DNA from 3 places in the Gemmata obscuriglobus genome. Region 3 is predicted to be linked to each of the others. Evidence: riboswitches for the same ligand, from Rfam matches in the RefSeq annotation. Region 3 holds a riboswitch; each other region holds the start of a gene.
The links. A riboswitch is a leader RNA that binds a small molecule or an ion and turns the genes downstream of it on or off. The one in region 3 is predicted to bind cobalamin.
Positions count from the first base shown of each region.

Region 1: linked by a shared signal. The riboswitch ahead of GobsT_RS08255 (ribonucleoside-diphosphate reductase subunit alpha) and the one ahead of GobsT_RS05310 (DUF1559 family PulG-like putative transporter) in region 3 are both predicted to bind cobalamin.
Region 2: linked by a shared signal. The riboswitch ahead of GobsT_RS28630 (DUF6580 family putative transport protein) and the one ahead of GobsT_RS05310 (DUF1559 family PulG-like putative transporter) in region 3 are both predicted to bind cobalamin.

Region 1 covers NZ_CP042911.1:1,968,241-1,972,470, forward strand. Annotated here, with positions in the region: gene GobsT_RS08255 (ribonucleoside-diphosphate reductase subunit alpha) at 1-1,936, opposite strand, end outside; cobalamin riboswitch at 2,148-2,357, opposite strand; gene GobsT_RS08260 (sulfite exporter TauE/SafE family protein) at 2,853-3,794, opposite strand; gene GobsT_RS08265 (GumC domain-containing protein) at 4,059-4,230, shown strand, end outside.
Region 2 covers NZ_CP042911.1:6,921,805-6,926,034, reverse strand. Annotated here, with positions in the region: gene GobsT_RS28640 (Dph6-related ATP pyrophosphatase) at 1-363, opposite strand, end outside; gene GobsT_RS28635 (cobalamin-binding protein) at 360-1,307, opposite strand; gene GobsT_RS28630 (DUF6580 family putative transport protein) at 1,319-1,861, opposite strand; cobalamin riboswitch at 1,981-2,172, opposite strand; gene kdsB (3-deoxy-manno-octulosonate cytidylyltransferase) at 2,205-2,966, opposite strand; gene GobsT_RS28620 (ABC transporter ATP-binding protein) at 3,046-3,768, opposite strand; gene GobsT_RS28615 (ABC transporter permease) at 3,761-4,230, opposite strand, start outside.
Region 3 covers NZ_CP042911.1:1,320,111-1,324,340, reverse strand. Annotated here, with positions in the region: cobalamin riboswitch at 1-148, opposite strand, end outside; gene GobsT_RS05310 (DUF1559 family PulG-like putative transporter) at 509-1,321, opposite strand; cobalamin riboswitch at 1,454-1,658, opposite strand; gene GobsT_RS05305 (RidA family protein) at 1,725-2,192, opposite strand; gene GobsT_RS05300 (DUF1549 and DUF1553 domain-containing protein) at 2,315-4,230, shown strand, end outside.

The DNA of each region.
Region 1 (4,230 bases), 650 kb from region 3:
TCCACAGCCCGAGCGCCTTGAGATCGTCCACCAGATAGCGGTTCACCTGAAGAAACTCGCCGGACAGCGTCTCCCGCTTGAACAGGTTCGACACCTGCGGCTCCACGCACTCGTAGGCGCCCACAATCGACGCGATGGTGGCCGTCGGCGCGATCGCGACCAGCAGCGAGTTGCGGAGCCCGGTCGTGCGCACCCGCTCCCGCAGCGCCGCCCAGCGGGCCGGGTCGGTCGGCTCCACGCCCCACAGATCGAACTGAAGTACACCGGCCGCGGCGCGGGTGCTCGCGAACGACGGGTGCGGCCCCCGCGCCGCCGCCAACTCGCAGGAGGTCGCCAGCGCGTGGTAGTAAATCTCCTCCTGAATGCGCCGGGACAGCTCGCGCGCGGCGGGGGCGTCGAACGGTAGCTTCAGTTTGAAGAACACGTCCTGAAGCCCCATCACCCCGAGCCCGACCGGACGCCACCGGGCGTTCGACGCCGCGGCCTCCGGGGTGGGGTAGAAGTTCACGTCCACGACGCGATCGAGGAACCGCACCGCCGTGCGGACCGTCTCGGCCAGCGCGGCGAAATCGAACCCGTCGCGCGTCACGTGCCGGGCCAGGTTCACCGAACCGAGGTTGCACACCGCGGTCTCACCGGCCGATGTCACCTCGACGATCTCGGTACACAGGTTGGAACTGTGGACGACCGCGCCCGGCTCGGCGGTCTGGTTGCACGCGCGGTTGCAGGCGTCCTTGAAGGTCATCCACCCGTTGCCGGTCTCGGCCAGCGTCTTCATCATCCGCGCGTACAGGTCGCGGGCCGGCACCGACTTCACGGCCAGGCCTTTTGCCTCGGCGTCGGTGTAGGCCGCGTCGAAGGCGGCGCCGAACAGGTCGGTCAGGTGCGGGACGGCTTTCGGGTCGAACAGCGACCACGGCTCGCCCGCCTCGACGCGCCGCATGAACAGGTCCGGCACCCAGTTGGCGAGGTTCAGGTTGTACGTGCGCCGGGCCGGGTCGCCGGTGTTGTCGCGCAGCTCCAGGAACTCTTCCACGTCCGCGTGCCACGTCTCCAGGTACACGCAGCACGCGCCCTTGCGCTTCCCGCCCTGGTTCACCGCCGCCACCGACGAGTCGAGCGTCTTGAGCCACGGGACGATGCCGTTGCTGTGCCCGTTGGTGCCGCGGATCAGCGACCCGCGCGAGCGGATGCGGTGGTACGCCAGCCCGATCCCGCCGGCAAACTTCGACAACTTCGCAACGTCGGCATACCGGTCGTAAATGGCTTCGAGGGCATCGGCGGGAGAATCCAGCAGGTAGCACGAGGACATCTGCGGCCGCGCGGTGCCGGAGTTGAACAGCGTCGGGGTGCTGGGCAGGTAACGGTGCGCGGACATCAGCCGGTAGAGTTCGATCGCGTCCGCGGCGGACTCGGCCAGCCCGCACGCCACCCGCAGGAAGAAGAACGCCGGCGTCTCGATGACGTGGCGCGTGTCGGGGTGCCGGAGCAGGTACCGGTCGTACACGGTGCGCAGCCCGAAGTACTCGAACAGGTCCGGCGCGGGCTCGGCGGCGGCGGCGTTGAGCTTGCGGGCGTTGGCGGCGACGAACGCCATCGTCCCTCCGGCGACCAGCCCGTGCCGGTACCCGGCCGCGATCGACTGCGAGAACGAATGAACGTCCTGGTTCGCAACCTCCTTATCGACGTAGGTCGCGAGCAACCGGGCCGCGAGCCGCGAGTACTCCGGCTCCTCCGAAATGAGTCCGGCGGCGGTCTGGATCGAGAGGCGGTCGAGTTCGGCGGTGGTGGCCCCGTCGTACAGCCCGCCGATGGTCTTCACCGCGACCCGCATCGGGTCCACGCCGGGGAGCCCGCCGCTGCACCGCTGCACCGCGCGGACGATCTTGTTCACGTTAACGTCTTCGAGCGCGCCGCTCCGCTTGCGGACCTGCATGAGCGACGGCGAATCGGGGAGCCGCGGGCGCCCCGCGGGCGGGGGAGTGATTGTGAGGTCGATGGCGGGGGTGGTCACGGCTCTCTCCCGGTGAACGCGGTGCGCGCGGGGAAAGAGCACAGGCGGATGGGTACGTGCGCGAGCGCACGTGTGCCGGCCGCCCGCCGCCTTCCCCTCGAAGGCACGGGTGTGTCCGCGCGGCGCAGGGTGTGCGCGGCGCGGGTCGGCGGCAGGTCTTCGGACTTCGGGCGGGTGCGGCGAACCGCACACCTACTGGCCGTCGCTTCCCGGCCCACCTGGGCCAGTGCGTGTGACGGCGGTCGTTCCCGTTACCGCTGCGTGGGGCAGTCCCGGATTTCCACCGGGTTCCCTTTTAGTCAGCCGCGCGAGGCGCGGCCGAACCGACGACAATCACCATCATCGGCGTTCCGCGCTGCCGGCCGCAACCAAATCCGCGCGCCGGGGCAAACGGGGCGCCGCGGGTACGGGGCAGGCAAGCCATGCGCGTTACGCGGGTTGGAACCGGTTGCGGCGCTGTAACGGGGGTTACAGCGCCACGTCAGCGACCCGACTGGACATCCGCTACCCATTCGCTGGTCGTTCGGTGGCAGTTCGCTGGGGCACAGCTACCACCGAATCCCACACCCCCAAGCACAGGAGCGGGGCACCGAGACGACAGAGTTCGAACGCGGTAATTGGGACTCAATGCGTTCAATTCAAACGAGTTGCGGCGAATTTTATGTGCAGGCGAGTTCGCTTTTCGGGCACGAATGCGGTGCCGACCGCTTGCCCGGAACCGGTCGCGGGGAGTGGAAAACTTCTGGAAGCTCTAAATGGGGGAAATGCGGTGGGGAAATGCCCGATGTGCCGAACGCGCGACCCGCGGCAACGCAGCGAACGGCACCGGTACAGCGGGTCAATTATCCGGTGCGTCGTCCGGATCGTCGTCCGGGTCGTCGTCGAGTTCGATGAACCCCATCGACGTGTGCGGCGGGCGCGGGGCCTCGGGCCGCAGGTCCGGCAGGTCCTCGGTCGGCCCGCGCGCCGGGGCACCGGACGGGGACCGCAGCAGCAGCGCCGGCGCCGCCAGGGCCATCATGAACACGCCCGACCCCGCCACCACCCAGCCCACCAGGCGCTTCAACTTCGCCGGGGACAGCTTCCCGGTCTTCCGGGCGCCGAAGTAGCTGCCGAGGATGGTCGGCGGGCCGACGATCAGCAGGCTCAGCGGGTGCAACCCGCCGCCGGCGCCCCACGCGGTGATCGCGGCGGCCACCGCCGTCGCGCACCCGATCACCATGTTGCTCCCCACCGCTACGGCGGGGTCGATGCGCAGCCACCGGATCATCATCGGCAGCCGGATCGTCCCGAGCATCAGCCCCGTGATCGCGGCCACCGCACCCAGAATGAGGCCGATGACGATCTCCCACACGGCCAGCCACCGGCCCGGTTTCCCGGCCGGGGCCGCCGCCCCTTTCTCTTCCTTGCGGCCGGCGCGGACCAGTTCCCCGCCCGAGTAGACGAGCATGGCCCCGATCACGACGTGCGACCACACCGGGCTGACGGACACGAAGAACAGCACCCCGGTCACCGCCCCGATCATGGACGGCAGGCCCATCATCAGCAGCACCTTGCCCGACACGCGGCCGTCGCGGACGTGCTTCAGCGACCCGGCCAGCGCCCCGGCCCCGGACACGGCCAAGTTCGTGGACGCTCCGGCGATCGGGTTCCCCAGCACGTACACCAGAAGCGGCAGGCGCAGGTGGCCGAGGATCAGCCCCGCCGCGGCGCCCACGTAACTCAGCACGAACGAAATCACCCCGGTCCCGACCAGCAACAGTACGCGCTCGGTTTCCACCCGCCCCTCCTGAACGGTCGCACGGCAGCCCGGTGCATTCTAGGGCGCGTGCCGCCGCCAAGTTGGCCTACCCAACGGCCGCGCGGTCGCGGTACAGTCCCTCCCGATTTGTTGGGGCGCGAACTCCCCCGCCGCCGTTACACCGGGGCGTGCCATCAGCCGTGTACCGCCGGGCCAGGACCGGGCGCCGCGAACCGTTCGCGCACGGCCACGCGCCGGGCGACTTCGCACCCCTTATGCCGCGTACCAAAGGAGCGAACCCGCGTGTCTGACGCATCGCCCGAACCAGCACCAGCCCCCGCTCCTGCTCCCGAACCGCTTCCCGCCCCCGAACCGCTCCGATTGCCTCCGCCCCCGTGGTGGTTCCCGGGGCTGGCGCTGGGGCTCGTCGCGGCCCTGGTCATGGGTCTCATAAGCCTGGTCGACGCGCCCGACG
Region 2 (4,230 bases), 3.4 Mb from region 3:
AATCCCGGACCCGGCCAACTGCCGCTCGCGGTAGGCGCGGACATCGGCCAGGAACAGGTCACCGAACGCGAGCCCGCTGACGCCCGCGGCTCTCGCCCGTTCTACGAGCCCGCGCATCCGGCTCTCGTACTGGTCGTTCGAGCACGGCCACGGCAACGGGACCGCCCACAGTGGCAACCCGGCGGCCTCGGCCTGCGCGCGGACCAGTTCGGCCCGAACGCCGTGCATCGCGACCCGCCCGAACGCCTCGTTCAGGGTGGTCACCAGCCCAACAATCTCTACCTCACCGCGCTGTCGCAGAACGTGCAACGCCCAGGCGGAGTCCTTGCCCGAACTCCACGACAGCAGCACCTTCGGCCTCATACGGTCACCGGCCGCGCGTTCCCGATCTCTTCGCGCGTCAGCCGTCGGGCGGTGGGCAGTCCCGGCGGGAGCGGGTGAAGGGCCGGGTGGAGCGCGTGAGCGACGATCTCGGCGCTGTCCACGAGGCGCGGCCCGGGCCGACTGAAGTACGCATTACCGTCGGTGACGTACACTCGCCCGGAACGAACCGCCGGAAGCGCCTCCCATCCCGGGCAGTCCCGGAGCGCCGGAAGATCGACGAGCGTCCGCTCCAGCGAGAAGCCACAGCACGCAACCAATAGCACGTCCGGCCGCGCCGCGACTACGTCCGCCCAGGCGAGCGTGCGCGACGGCCCGCCGGACACGCCGAGCACCTCGTCGCCCCCGGCCAGTCGAACCAGTTCCGGGGTCCAGTGCCCGCAACTGAACGGCGGGTCGAGCCATTCCAACACGACCACCCGGGGGCGAGCGGTCACCTGCTCCGAACGCTTAGCGACCGTCCCGATCCGTTCACGCAGCGCGGCCACGGCGAGGTCCGCCCGTGCGGGCACGCCCGCCGCGTCGGCGACCAAGTGCAACGTGTCGAACACGTCCCCCAACGAGGTCGGTTCGAGGTTCACGACCCGCGGCCGGCCGGGCAGCGTACAGGCCGCCGCGGTCACCTCGGCTTCGGCCACCGCGCACACGTCGCACAGCGCCTGGGTCACAATCAAATCCGGCTCCAAACGCTCCAGCGTCGGCAGGTCAAGTGTGTAGAGCGCCCGTTGCGTTTGCAGTCGCTCGCGCACCAGGGCGTCGATCTCACGGCTGATGGCATCGTGCGGGATCAGCGTGCGGGTCACTTTGGGAAGCGCGGTCACGAACGCCGGATAGTCGCACTCATGAGTCACCCCCACGAGCGCATCGCCGAGCCCGAGTTCGCAAACGATCTCGGTGGCGCTGGGGAGCAGGGACACGATTCGCACGACCGCCTCCGTCAGTTCGCCGCCGCGGGCACGGGCTCGCGGACGGCCGGGAGCGCGCGCTCGGCCAGAGCCAGCGCGCCGAAAAGCAGCGCCACGAACGTAGCGTCCCCGAGCAGGGTGTTGCGGAAGTACGGGACCGCGGCGACGTAGCACGACACCAACTCGCCGAGCGTGTGCGGGTAAAAAACCAGCCAGGTGGCAAAGTTGGTGGTGACGAAAAACTGGACCGCCCCGAGGAGCGTGACCGCCGCGGTCGAGGCCGCCGTCCGCCGGAGCCGGAGCCGGCGTGCCAGTAACACGTTCAGCGCGAGGCTCCCGTACACGGCCGGCACGAGCACGTGCATCCCGGCAGTGAGGTCGCCGGGAACCAAAGCGGCGAGTGGAACCAGAACCGCGAGCCGCCGGTCGGCAAAGCACGCCCCGGCGAAGATCGCCAGAGCCCCGACCGGCGTGAAGTTCTGCGGGTGCGGAAGCTGGCGTACAAGGGCCGCGGCCGCAACCAGCGACATCAGCAGAAGAACACGCGGCAAACGGGACGGGTAGTCGATAGACACGCACGGCTCCTTGTTCGCCGGGACGGGCGAACCGGGTGCCTGCGGAGGGGGCCAAAGCGGACAAACGGGTGCGCACGCGCACGGAGCGCCTGTCGGCCGGTCGCCTGGTTCCGAGGCACCGAACGGGTGAACGACAGGCAGGTCTTCTGGCTTACGGCTCGTAGCGGGCAGCGGGCGGCCTTCCCATGACGAATCACAGTGGCGGGTGCCCGAACCCTGGCCGAACACAGCAGCGGCCCTGCGCCGGAATCGCACCGGCTTCCCTTTTCGTCGCGCCGCACGCCGGCACGAACCTGTCGAGACGAATCTGACTTATGCGCCCGCCGACGGATCGGCCACGCGGTCAGGCGGCGCGCCGGGCGCTACCGTCGGCCGAGCGGTACCACCGCACGAACGCGGCGTAGTCCGCGGGGGTATCGACCCCGCGGTGCGCGTGCGCCACCACCCCGACGCTGATCGTACCACCGGTGCCGAGCACGCGGAGTTGCTCCAGCTTCTCCGACTGTTCCAGCGGGTGCGCCGGCGTCGCGGCGATTCGCGGCAGGAACTCGCGGCGGTATGCGTACACACCGAGGTGTTGGAGGAACCGGGCCGGGCGCGCGGCGAAATCCGGCTCGTCGTCCCGCACCGCCGGGATCGGCGAGCGTGAGAAGTACAGCGCCCGCCCGCGGTCGTCGCACACCACCTTCACCACGTTGGGGTTGCGATACGCTTCGAGGTCTGGAATGGGCACCGCCAGGGTGGCCATGTCGGACCCGTCACGCATCAGGTCGGCCAGCAGATCGATCGCGTCCGGTTCCAGTTGGGGTTCGTCCCCCTGTACGTTAATGACCACGTCCGCCGTGAGGGTCGCGGCGACCTCCGCCACGCGGTCGGTGCCGGACGGGTGGTCGGCGCGGGTCATCGCGACCCGCCCGCCAAAACTGGCCACCGCGGCACGGATGTCTTCGTGGTCGGTCGCCACGACCACCGTGTCGGCGCACCTAGCCTCGCACGCCCGCTCGTAAACGTGCTGGATCAGGTACTTGCCGGTGTCCCTCAGCAGGGGCTTGCCGGGCAGTCGCGAGGACGCGAACCGGGCCGGAATCACAATCGCGACGCGCATCGGGCTCACCTCCGGGTCCGTCGAGCGCCCGGAGATTAAACCCACAACCGCCAGCGGACAAGGCGAACCGCGCCGGCCGTCAGCCCGGCCCGCCGGCCGGCGCGGCGCGGCCGTTCGCGGAGTCGCTCACCACGCGCCCGTCTTTCATGCGGATCACGCGGTCGGCCCGCTGGGCCACCTCGTCGCTGTGGGTGACCACCAGGAGCGCGAGGTTGCGCGCCTTCTGGAGCGACGCGAACAGGTCGAGCACCTTGACGGCGTTGTCGGAGTCGAGGTTACCGGTGGGCTCGTCGGCCAGCAGTATCGCGGGGTCGTTCGCCAGGGACCGGGCCAGCGCCACCCGCTGCCGCTCGCCCACCGAGAGCTGAACCGGCAGGTGGTTCGCCCGCTTGCTCATCCCGACCAGTTCGAGCAGTTCCTCGGCCTTCTTCGCCCGCGCCCGGGCGGAAAGGGCCGGCCCCTCGAACATCGGCACCTGCACGTTCTCCTTCGCCGTCAGCGTCGGGATCAGGAAGAACGACTGGAACACGAAACCGATCTGCCGGGCGCGGAAGTGGTTCAGGTTCGGGCACTTCGAGAGCGGCTCCCCGCGGTAGTACACCTCCCCCGCGACGGGCGTGTCGAGCACCCCGAGCAGGTTCAGGAGCGTCGATTTGCCGCACCCGGACGGGCCGGTGATCGCCACGTGCTGCCCGGCGCGCACACCCAGCGTTACGCCGTTCAGCGCGCGCACGTCGCCATCGGGGTACGTCTTCGCGAGTTGCTCGCCGTAGAGTAGGTAGTCGGCGGGGCGGTCAGTCATGGCGCAGCGCCTCCGTCGGCAGGAGCCGGGCCGCCCGGTACGCGGGGTACGCGCCGCCGATTAACCCGATCAAGAGGGTGATCGCCGCCCCCTCCAGGATCACCATGAGGGACAGGTCCGGCTCGATGAACCCGTTCACCTTGGGCGAGAGGGTGAGCGACTGCATCCCCACGAACGCGATCAGCAGCCCTGCCGTGGTCGCGCCCAAGGCGATCATGGCGGCCTCACCCAGAATCATGCGGATGACCCGGGACCGGGGCCAGCCGACCGCCCGCAGGATGCCGATCTCGTGCGTGCGCTCCAGCACCGACATCGCCATCGTGTTCAGCATGGTGATCGTGCCGACCGCGAACGCGATCGCGGACACCAGCCACGACACGGCCTTGATCAGCTTGAGCTGCGAAACCGACTGAACGTACTTGTCGGGCGGTTGTGCGTCGAGCCGAGCCGTGGGGTCTTTGG
Region 3 (4,230 bases):
CGGCCTTCCCGCGGTCGCCCGCAGTGGCTCAAGTTGCGCGAAGCTCTGGCCGAACACAGCAGCGGCCCTGCGCCGGAATCGCACCGGCTTCCCTCTTCGTCCGCGCCGCCCGATGGGGCGGCACGGAACCCGTCCAGCGTTCTCCAAGATATCGCACCCCGCTCCACCGTCAACGCGCCGGGGGCTAATGCCCCGGTGTCCGGCACGGCGCCACGCACCCGATCCGGCAGGGGCGGAACCCGGTGTCCCGCGGCTGCTCGTCCGTCGGAGCCGGGATGGACGATGCCAGACACAGAAGGGTTCACGGCTAGCTTCACCAGACCATTCACGATATCGGCACAAACGGTTGCGAGGTAGTTGCTTGCGAAGATATTGATAGTTTAATATCAGTGATCGCTCGCGCAATATTTGACTTGACACTCAATCAGAAATTCTCAATCCCCCCAGGGATTACGCACCTTGAGAATTATGGACACGTGAGCACTACTGTGAATGGTCTGGGCTAGCTTCACTCTTTACCGAACTCGATGTCGCTGGCTCCGATGTCCCAGACGACCTCCTTATTGCGCAGGACCGTCGCGGCCGGGTTCTCCCAGGACGGTGCCCCGTTAATCGTCGGGGTGCGGGTCTCGACGTGCCCGTCGGCGAAACACACGTTCGCAATCCCGTCGTGCCGGAAGTGTACGTTGGGGTACTTTTGCGACGGGGACGACAGGTACCAGTTCTCGGTCAGCTTGTCGAACGGGGTGTTGCTGGGTGCGTTGGCCGAGTCCGCGAACGCGATCGTTGCGGACGTGCCACGCCGGTTGCTCACCGACACGATCGTCTCGCCCGCCACGTCCCAACTGCTGAAGTTGTCGTTGTACGCGTAACTGGCGACCGGAACGTCGAATCGGAGTGCGAATCGTTCAGGAGAGAAATTCGGGCACTGCACGATCGCCCGGTTCCCTTCGAGGTAGGGGGACAAAATGCCCTTACTCGGGTCCATCACCCGCGGGGTGGAGGTGTTGTTGGTGATCAACCCGAACCAGTACCAATCGGTGAACGTGACGTTCGGAGACGACTTCATCGACGAAACGGTGAACCGGCCGCCGTTGGTGTCGGCGTGGTTGTGCAGCGCAAGTCCGATTTGTTTCAGGCTGTTGGCGCACTTGATCCGCGCTGCCGCCGCGCGGACCTTCTGGACGGCGGGCAGCAGTAACCCGATGAGAATGGCGATGATCGCGATCACGACCAGCAGCTCGATCAGCGTGAACGCGCGGCGGCGCGTCTGAAGGCGTGAGGCGAATTGTGAAAAGGACTGCGGACGCGAACGGCGCACGGGTCGGCTCCTTCTCGCCGGGTCGGGCGAGAGCGGTTCGGGCGGACCGGGAGCGCAAAAACGGGCCAGCCGGCTGCGCGCGCAGCACGAAGAAGCAGTCGCCCGTCCGCCGGCCCGGTCCGGGGCCTCGAACAGTGGAATCGCTGACGGGCAGGTCTTCTGGCTAACGGCTCTTAGCGAGCCTCGCGCGGCCTTCCCGCGGTCGCCCGCAGTGGCTCAAGTTGCGCGAAGCTCTGGCCGAACACAGCAGCGGCCCTGCGCCGGAATCGCACCGGCTTCCCTCTTCGTCCGCGCCGCCCGATGGGGGCGGCACGGAACCCGTCCAGCGTTCTCCAAGATATCGCCCCCCGTTCCACCGTCAACGCGCGGGGCCGAATGCGCCCGGCGCCCGGCGGCCGTGGGGTCACTTCCGGAGTTGAAAAATCGCCTCCACTTCGACGCTCGTGCCGAGCGGCAACTGGCCCATCCCCAGGGCGGTACGGGCGTGGCGCCCGGCGTCCGGCCCGAACACGGCTTTCAGCAGGTCGGTGGCCCCGTTGATGACCAGGTGGCAGTCGGTGAAGTCGGGGTCGGTGTTCACGTACCCAGTCACGCGCACCACCCGCTCGATGCGGTCCAGCGAGCCGAGCTTGAGCACGACGGCGCGGAGGATGTTGGCCGCGCACAGCGCCGCGGCGCGGGTCGCCTCCTCCACCGACACCTGCGACGGCACCTTGCCCTTGCTGGTCAACACGCCGGCGTCGTAGGGCACCTGGCCCGACGCGTAGACCGTGTCGCCGAGGACCGAGAGCAGGTCGATGACGGGTCCCTCCTTCGGACCGCGGTCGAGTGGGAAACCGGCGGCTTCGAGCTTCTGTTCGCGTTCGCCCATGAGGGACCTCAGGATCGGGTGTGATCGTGCCGGGCTGTTGTACGTCGCCAGTTTCCGATTTCTTCTCGCGCGGCACTGAAGTAAGATCGTGGCAGGTACTCGTGCCCCCCGAGGGATCGGAAATGCGGTCGCTGCCCCGTTTTTCCGCCGCGGCTCTTCTGCTGATCGTCGCCGCGTCCGCCCCCGCCGCCGAACCCGGCGCGGAGTGGGCGTACAAGCCGTTCAAGCGGCCCGCGGTGCCGGACGTCCCCGCACAGAAGACGGCGGCACGGAACGACATCGATCGGTTCCTGCTCGCGAAACTTGCCGAACACAAGCTGACGTTCGCGCCAGAAGCGGACCGCCGCGTGCTGATCCGCCGCGCGTACTTCGACCTCATCGGCCTGCCGCCGGCCCCGGAGGAGGTCGAAGCGTTCGCGCGCGACAACTCTCCCGGCGCTTACGAAAAGTTGGTCGACCGGCTGATGGCATCGCCGCAGTACGGCGAGCGCCAGGCGCTGTTCTGGCTCGACGTGGTCCGGTTCGCGGAGACCGACGGGTTCAACGCCGACGCGCCGCGCCCGAACGCGTGGCGGTACCGCGACTACGTCATCAAGAGCTTCAACGCCGACAAGCCCTTCGACCGCTTCGTGAAGGAGCAACTCGCCGGGGACGAGCTGTACCCCGACGACCCGGACGCCCTCGTCGCCACGGGGTTCCTGCGGCACTACCCGGATGAGTACAACGCGGTCAACCTGGAGCAGCGCCGCTACGAGGTGCTGACCGACATCACCGACACGACCTCGGGCACGTTCCTCGCGCTCACGTCCGGGTGCGCCCGCTGCCACGACCACAAGTACGACCCCATCACGCAGAAGGACTACTTCCGGCTCCAGGCGTTCTTCGCCGGCATGTGGCCGACCGAGGCGGTCCTGCTGACACCCGGCGCGCGGGCCGAGTACCAGAAGAAGCTCGCCGCGTGGGAGGCGAAAACGGCCGAGATCCGGGCCGCGATCGAGGCGATCGAGGGGCCGTACCACCAGAAGGCGAGCGCGAAGCAGCGGACCCGGTTCCCCGACGAGTACGCGAGCCTGCTCGACATCCCGTTCGAGAGCCGCACCCCCATTCAGAAGCAGCTCGGGCAACTGATCGACAAGCAGGTCAACGTCCGCGGGGACGTATCCAAGAGCCTCAAGCCCGCGGAGAAAGAGCGGGTGGCCGCGCTGAAAGCGCAGCTCTCACAGTGGGCGAACGAGAAGCCCCCGGAACCGCCGCGGGCTATGGCGATGACGGACCTCCCGACGCCGCCCCCCACGAACCTCTACAAGCGCGGGAACTGGCAAAAGCCCGGCGCGAAACTGGACCCGGGGTTCATCGCCACCATCGACGACCGCGACGCAGCCCCCCAGCCGACGAACGGCTCCGTCGGGCGCCGGGCCGCGCTCGCCGGCTGGGTCGCGTCGCGCGAGAACCCGCTCACCGCGCGGGTAATCGTGAACCGCCTGTGGCAGCAGCGGTTCGGGTACGGGATCGTGCGCACGTCGAGCGACTTCGGCGTGACCGGCGACCGCCCGACGCACCCCGAGCTGCTGAACTGGCTCGCGGACGAGCTGGTTGCGAAGAACTGGTCACTGAAGCACGTTCACAAACTGATGGTGCTGTCGGCGGCGTTCCGCCAGGGGGCCAGGGGAGAAGAAGCGGGCGCCACGGCCGACCCCGACAACAAGCTCCTGTGGCAGTACCCGCGGCGCCGGCTCGACGGGGAGGCGCTGCGGGACGCGATGCTGGCGGTGTCGGGCCAGTTGAACCTGAAGGCCGGCGGCCCCGGGGTGTTCCCGGAACTGCCCGCCGAGTTGCAGAAGTCCTCCGCCGGGCGGTGGACGCCGACCGCAGACGTGTCGGAGCGCAACCGCCGGAGCGTGTACGTCTTCGTGAAGCGGAACCTGCGCTACCCGCTGTTCACGCTGTTCGACGCGCCGGACCGCAACGAAACCTGTGCGCGCCGGTTCGTGACGACGACCGCCCCGCAATCGCTGGCGATGCTGAACGACGCGCTGGT